Regions from separate parts of the Streptomyces sp. NPDC039609 genome, predicted to be linked through region 2. Evidence: riboswitches for the same ligand, from Rfam matches in the RefSeq annotation. Region 2 holds a riboswitch; the other holds the start of a gene.

Region 1 (3,558 bases), on a different contig from region 2:
ACAAGCTCACGGCCCACGAGCAGAACGAGCCGGCCGAGCTCGGCCCCCTCGTCGACGAGAACGGCGTGGAGCGCAAGATCGGTCGCATGGAGAAGCTCCGGGTCAAGCTCAACAAGGGCTACTACGGCGAGGACCACCAGGTCGCCAAGCCGACCGCCGAGGAGTACAAGGAGATCACCAGCGGCCACGGCCACCACTGATCACCTGACTCCCCCCTAGGGCTTCGCCCTGGGGGGACGCCCAGAAGGTCGCCACAGCGGGAGCCCCGTCCATTCGATGGACGGGGCTCTTTGCCGTCCCCGTGGGTCGATAGGGTGGAGTCGTATCCGTTACGCACTGACCAGGAGCTGCCATGAGCGCTGCGACCCCCGCTGGAGGACCTACGTCGGCGGGCCGCTCCTGGCCCACCGTCCTGGACGGACTGCTGACCGGCCGCGACCAGAGCGCCGAGGACACCGCCTGGGCGATGGACCGCATCCTGCGCGGTGAGGCCACCGACGCCCAGATCGCCGGCTTCGCCGTCGCGCTGCGTGCCAAGGGCGAGACCGTCGAGGAGATCTCCGGCCTCGTCCGGACGATGTACGAGCACGCCAATGTGATCGAGGTCCCCGGCCCGTCCGTGGACATCGTCGGCACCGGCGGCGACGGCGCCAAGACGGTCAACATCTCGACGATGTCAGCGATCGTCGTGGCCGGCACCGGCGCCAAGGTCGTCAAGCACGGCAACCGTGCCGCGTCGAGCGCGAGCGGCGCCTCCGACGTCCTGGAGAAGCTGGGCGTCAATCTCCAGCTGACCCCGCAGCGGGTCGTCGAGGTCGCGGAGGAGGCCGGGATCACCTTCTGCTTCGCGGTGAAATTCCACCCGGCGCTGCGCCATGTGGCCGCTGCCCGCAAGGAGCTCGGCATCCGGACCACCTTCAACTTCCTCGGTCCGCTCACCAACCCCGCCCGGGTCAAGGCGCAGGCGACCGGCGTGGCCGACGCCCGGATGGCGCCGATCATGGCCGGGGTGCTCGCCGAGCGCGGCTCCTCGGCGCTGGTCTTCCGCGGGGACGACGGCCTGGACGAGCTGACGACCACGGCCACCTCACGCGTCTGGGTGGTACGGGACGGTGCGGTGCGCGAGGAGGCCTTCGACCCGCGGGACGTCGGCATCGAACTCGTACCGGTGGAGGCGCTGCGCGGCGCCGACGCCTCGTACAACGCCGATGTCGCCCGCCGGCTGCTCGCGGGCGAGACAGGGCCGGTACGGGACGCGGTGCTGCTGAACTCGGCGGCCGCGCTGACGGCCCTGGAGCCGGGCGAGGGCACTCTGGTGGAGCAGCTGCGCGAGGGAATCGCGAAGGCGGCCGAGTCGATCGACTCGGGGGCGGCGAGGCAGGCGCTGGAGCGCTGGGTCGCGGCCAGCAACAGGTAGGAGCACGGCGCGGACCCCGTTCCGGAATCCGGGACGGGGTTGCGCGGCGGCGATCACGTGGCATACGTTCTGTGCCAGGTCATGAGTGACAGCCATTAAGCCCCGGCTGGCTGTCCGGCAACCCTCCGTCCGTGGCGGGGTGCCCCGGGTGAAGACCAGGCCGTAGGCAGCAAGGTCTACGGCAAGCGCGGACCCCTGCGACACCCTGGGGTCCTGGTCCTCAAGGGAGCAGTCTCGTGAGCAAGCGAATGCGCTAGGGCCTTCGGCCCCGTTGTCCCACCCTCCGCACGAACACCGTGTGTCGAGGCAACACCCGTACGCGGCACCCCACTTCGCGCTGCCCTGCGGGCCCTTCGCTGCCATTCCCGCCAGGAGATACCGTCATGTCCGCGTACCCGAACGCCACCGCCGTCGCCGCTTCCGCCGCCACCACGCCGGCCGCCTCTGCCGTCGACCCCGAGGCCGGCGACCCCTGCTGCGCCGCCCCGCTCCCGGTCCTGGGGCGGGACGTCACCGTTCCGCTCGTCACCGGGGGCGAGGTCACCTACGCCGCGCTCGACTACGCCGCCAGCGCGCCGGCCCTGCAGCGCGTCTGGGACGACGTCGCCGCCTACGCCCCGTACTACGGCAGCGTCCACCGCGGCGCCGGGTACCTCTCGCAGCTCTCCACCGACCTCTTCGAGAACAGCCGCGTCACCGTCGCCGAGTTCCTCGACTGCCGCCCCGGCGACCAGGTCGTCTTCACCCGCTCCACCACCGACTCGCTCAACCTGCTCGCCGCCACGCTCCCCGCCGGTTGCGAGGTCTTCGTCTTCGAGACCGAGCACCACGCCTCGCTCCTGCCGTGGAAGGACGCCCGGGTCACCTACCTCAACGCCCCGCGCACGCACGCCCAGGCCGTCGAGACCCTGGAGCGGGCCCTCGCCGACCGCGACCCCTACGGCCCCGCCCTCGTCTGCGTCACCGGCGCGTCCAACGTCACCGGGGAGCTGTGGCCGGTGAGGGAGCTGGCCGCCGCCGCGCACGCCCACGGTGCCCGGATCGTCCTCGACGCCGCCCAGCTCGCGCCCCACCACCCCGTTTCCGTACAGGAGTTGGACGTGGACTGGGTCGCCTTCTCCGGCCACAAGCTGTACGCCCCGTTCGGCTCGGGTGTCCTCGCCGGCCGTGCCGACTGGCTCCAGGAGGCCGAGCCGTACCTCGCCGGCGGCGGCGCGTCCAAGAAGGTCGCCCGCCGCGCCGACGGCGGTGTCGACGTCGAGTGGCACACCACCGCCGCCCGCCACGAGGCCGGTTCGCCGAACGTCATCGGCGTCTACTCCATCGCCTCCGCCTGCAAGGCGCTCACCGAGGCCGGGTTCGACACCCTCGTCGCCCGTGAGCAGCACCTGATCGACACCGTTCGCGAGGGTCTGGCCGAGGTCCCCGAGGTGAAGGTGCTCTCGCTCTTCGGCGACGAGTCCCCGCGCGTCGGTGTCATCTCCTTCGTGGTGGAGGGCTGGAACAGCTCCCACTTCGCCGCCGCGCTCTCCGCCGAGTACGGCATCGGCGTCCGCGACGGCCTCTTCTGCGCCCACCCGCTGGTCCGCACCCTGCTCGGCAGCGACCCGCAGACCCAGGGCGAATGCGGGGCCCCCGAGGCCGCGCCCGGTGAGAAGTCGCTCAACGCCATCCGCGTCAGCTTCGGAGCCGGTACGCCGGACGAGCACGTGGAGCGCTTCGTACGGGCCGTGAAGGAGCTCGTCCGGGACGGCGCGCAGTGGAAGTACCGCACCGAGGACGGCCGTTGCGTCCCGGACCGCGGCTGATCCGTCCCGCTCAGGCCGCCAGCCGGGTCCCCACCAGGACCATCCGCAGGGCGCGCTCGGCCGCGTCGGCGAGGAACTCGCCGCCCCGGACGAGCGCCTCGGGCAGGGCCATCGGCGCCGGCAGGATCGAACCGTAGGCGTCCACCCCCACCGCCCGCACATGGTGGACGCCGTGCCCCAGCATGCCGGCCAGCGCGAGGACCGGGACGCCATGGGACTTGGCCCGGTGGGCCACCTCGGCGGGGATCTTTCCCCGGACGGTCTGGCCGTCCAGGGCGCCCTCGGCCGTGATGACGAGGTCGGCGCGGGCCAGCCGGGCATCCAGGTCGATCC
Region 2 (3,558 bases):
GAATTAAGGAGAATTCACTGAATCCCGGGGCAAGTCGGGCCCGTCAAAGTGCGCAGAAGGTACACAACACTCGAACACTTTGGCTGCTTCTTGTCGGGTGCGGGCGCATTCTCATATGCGTCTGGCACAAGCAGCGAAGGGAAGTCAGGGGGACTTCCCCAACTCTACCCCGTTCAACCATGCAGAATTACCCCCTCCGCTTCTCCGGCGGAGGGGGCAATTCAAGTGACCGTGGGTAACTCAGGTGACCGTGGGTGACTCAAAGGCCTTTGTACGGTCGCCCCGGGGCTCAGCAGCCGCCGGCGACCGCCGGGATGATCGAGACGCCGGCGCCGTCCGGCGTCGCCGTCTCCAGGCCCTGCTCGAAACGGACGTCGTCGTCGTTGACGTACACGTTCACGAAGCGGCGCAGCTTGCCCTGGTCGTCCAGGACGCGGGCGGCGATACCCGTGTGGTTCTTCTCCAGGTCGGCGATGACCTCCGAGAGCGTCGCGCCCTCGGCGGCGACCTCGGCCTGGCCGCCGGTGTAGGTGCGGAGGATGGTGGGGATGCGGACCTTGACGCTCATGGGTGGTTCACCTTCGGGGCGGGGACGGATGACGGGTGGATGGGGCCGCCGGGGCACCGGGCCGCCCCGGCACCCCGTCGGTCGCGGGCGTCAGCCCGCCAGGCCGGCTTCGCGGAACGCGTCCAGGCTCGGGCGGATCGTGGCGGTCGCCTGCGAGGTATCGGCCACCGCGTCCAGGGTCTTGAGGCCGTCACCGGTGTTGAGCACGACCGTGGTGAGCGTGGGGTCGAGGAGACCGGCCTCGATCAGCTTCTTCGTCACGCCGACGGTCACGCCGCCCGCCGTCTCGGCGAAGATGCCCTCGGTCCGGGCCAGGATCTTGATCGCCTCGACGACCTGCTCGTCGTCGACGTCCTCCACCGCACCGCCCGTGCGACGCGCGATGTCCAGGACGTACGGGCCGTCGGCCGGGTTGCCGATGGCGAGCGACTTGGCGATGGTGTTCGGCTTCTGGGGCCGTACGACGTCGTGGCCGGCCTTGAAGGCCGTCGACACCGGGGAGCAGCCCTCGGCCTGCGCGCCGAAGATCTTGTACGGCTTGTCCTCGACGAGACCGAGCTTGATGAGCTCCTGCAGACCCTTGTCGATCTTGGTGAGCTGCGAGCCCGAGGCGATCGGGATGACGAGCTGGTCGGGCAGCTGCCAGCCGAGCTGCTCGCAGATCTCGTACGCGAGCGTCTTGGAACCCTCGCCGTAGTACGGGCGCAGGTTGACGTTGACGAAGCCCCAGCCCTCGCCCAGCGGGTCGCCGATGAGCTCGGAGCAGAAGCGGTTGACGTCGTCGTAGTTGCCCTCGATGCCCACGAGTTCACCGCCGTAGACGGCGGCCATGACGACCTTGCCCTGCTCCAGGTCGTGCGGGATGAACACGCAGGAGCGGAAGCCGGCGCGGGCGGCGGCGGCGCCGACGGCGCCGGCCAGGTTGCCGGTGGAGGAGCAGGACAGGGTGGTGAAGCCGAAGGCGCGGGCGGCCTCGAGGGCCTGGGCGACGACGCGGTCCTTGAAGGAGTGCGTCGGGTTGCCGGAGTCGTCCTTGACGTAGAGCTTGCCCGGCTCGACGCCCAGCTCGCGGGCGAGGTTGTCGGCCTGGACGAGCTTGGTCCAGCCCGGGTTCAGGTTCGGCTTCTCGGCGACGTCGGCGGGGACGGGCAGCAGCGGGGCGTAGCGCCAGATGTTGGCGGGGCCGGCCTCGATCTGCTTGCGCAGCGCCTCCGGGTCGCCCAGGGGCAGGTCGTAGGCGACTTCGAGCGGGCCGAAACAGAGCTCGCAGGCGAAGATGGGACCGAGGGGGAACTTCTCACCGCATTCACGACAGGAGAGTCCGGAAGCCGGACCGAGGTCAACCGTCGAAGTGGTGGTGGAAACAGTCTGTACAGCCATGGAGGCGAGGCCCTTTCTCCTCATCTTTCCCATGACGAACGTCGCCATGAGACGGATTTGGCACCTTCCCTAGCCGGGAGCCTCGCGGGCGCAGTACGTGACGACTGCGGACGAGACCGACTGGAGGGTTGCCGGGGCTTCAACGGGCCGTTTCCCTCTGCCCCTCTGGATGAGCGGTATTCGGTTGTAGGACGTGGATGGCACCCCGACATGCATCGGGCATCCGCGTTGTTCAAGACTGTAACCGAAGGCATGGACGCCTGAGATGGTCGTCCGAACCGCGAGATGGAGATCACGTTGCTGGATGAGGTGGAGCGCTGGCTGGCCCGGCGGTCCTGGTCCGTGGCAGACCGTCCGCTGGAGCAGCTGCTGGCCGCCAAGCGGGGGACGACGGTCAGCGTGGTGCTGCCTGCGCTCGACGAGGAGGCGACGGTCGGCGACATCGTCTCCGTGATCCGCCGGGAGCTGATGTCCGAGGCGGTGCCGCTGGTCGACGAGCTCGTGGTGCTCGACTCCGGTTCCACGGACCGTACGGCCGAGGTCGCGGCGGCGGCCGGGGCGCGGGTGGTGGCGCGCGACGAGATCCTGCCGCGGATACCGGCCGTGCCCGGCAAGGGCGAGGTGCTGTGGCGGTCACTGATGGTGACCAGTGGTGACATCGTCTGCTTCGTCGACGCGGATCTGCGGGACTTCTCCGCGGACTTCGTCACCGGCATCGTCGGCCCGCTCCTCACCGAGCCGGACGTCGACTTCGTGAAGGCGATGTACGACCGCCCGCTGAGTACCGGGGTCGATCCGCTCGCCTCCGGCAAGACCCCAGGTCAGGGCGGGCGGGTGACGGAGCTGGTGGCCCGGCCGCTGCTGAATCTGCACTGGCCGCAGCTGGCCGGCTTCGTCCAGCCGCTGGGCGGCGAGTACGCGGCGCGGCGCTCGCTGCTCGAACGGCTCCCCTTCCCCGTCGGTTACGGAGTGGAGCTGGGGCTGCTCGTCGACGCGCTGCACACGGTCGGCCTCGACGCCCTCGCGCAGGTCGACGTCGGGGTCCGTAAGCACCGCCACCAGGACGAGCGGGCGCTCGGCCGCATGGCGGCGGCGATCTACCGGACCGCGCAGCTGCGGCTGTCCCGCGGCCATCTGGTGCGGCCGCTGCTGACACAGTTCGAGCGGGACGAGACGGGCGGGGGGAAGGGCTTCACGCCGCGGACGTACGCCGTGGACACGGAGGAGCGGCCGCCGATGATCGACATCACGGAGTACGCGCGCCGCCGCGTGGCGTAACACCGAATAATGATGCTTTCTTACTAAATTTCCGTTTCATGCGCTTCAACAATCGGATGACCACACTGCCGGTGGCGCTCGTCCTCGCCGTCGGCGCGCTCGGCTCACTGTCCCTCGCCGCGGCCGGACCGGCCGCGGCGGACGTGGTGGAACCCTTCGGCATGCGGTACGACGCCTCCCTGTACGGCGACTTCACGACCGTCGGCAACACGGTCATGGGCTGCCCCACCGCCCCCGCCGACCTGGCCGCGCGCTGCGCCACCGCCGCCGCGGGCCAGGGCGGCGACACCAACAACACCTTCGCCATGAAGCGCGTCAACACCGCCTCCATG

The links. Region 2 has a riboswitch for S-adenosylmethionine ahead of thrC (threonine synthase). Riboswitches for the same ligand answer to the same signal wherever they lie in the genome.
Region 1: another riboswitch for S-adenosylmethionine. It lies ahead of ACZ561_RS29615 (aminotransferase class V-fold PLP-dependent enzyme); the one in region 2 lies ahead of thrC (threonine synthase).

What each region holds. Positions count from the first base shown of each region.
Region 1 is NZ_JBVIUJ010000011.1:96,856-100,413, reverse strand. It holds gene qcrB (cytochrome bc1 complex cytochrome b subunit) at 1-200, shown strand, start outside; gene trpD (anthranilate phosphoribosyltransferase) at 353-1,417, shown strand; SAM riboswitch class IV at 1,495-1,611, shown strand; gene ACZ561_RS29615 (aminotransferase class V-fold PLP-dependent enzyme) at 1,801-3,225, shown strand; gene ACZ561_RS29610 (glycerate kinase family protein) at 3,236-3,558, opposite strand, start outside.
Region 2 is NZ_JBVIUJ010000013.1:134,466-138,023, reverse strand. It holds gene ACZ561_RS32285 (MoaD/ThiS family protein) at 290-568, opposite strand; gene thrC (threonine synthase) at 659-1,972, opposite strand; SAM riboswitch class I at 1,966-2,124, opposite strand; gene ACZ561_RS32275 (glucosyl-3-phosphoglycerate synthase) at 2,246-3,226, shown strand; gene ACZ561_RS32270 (DUF11 domain-containing protein) at 3,265-3,558, shown strand, end outside.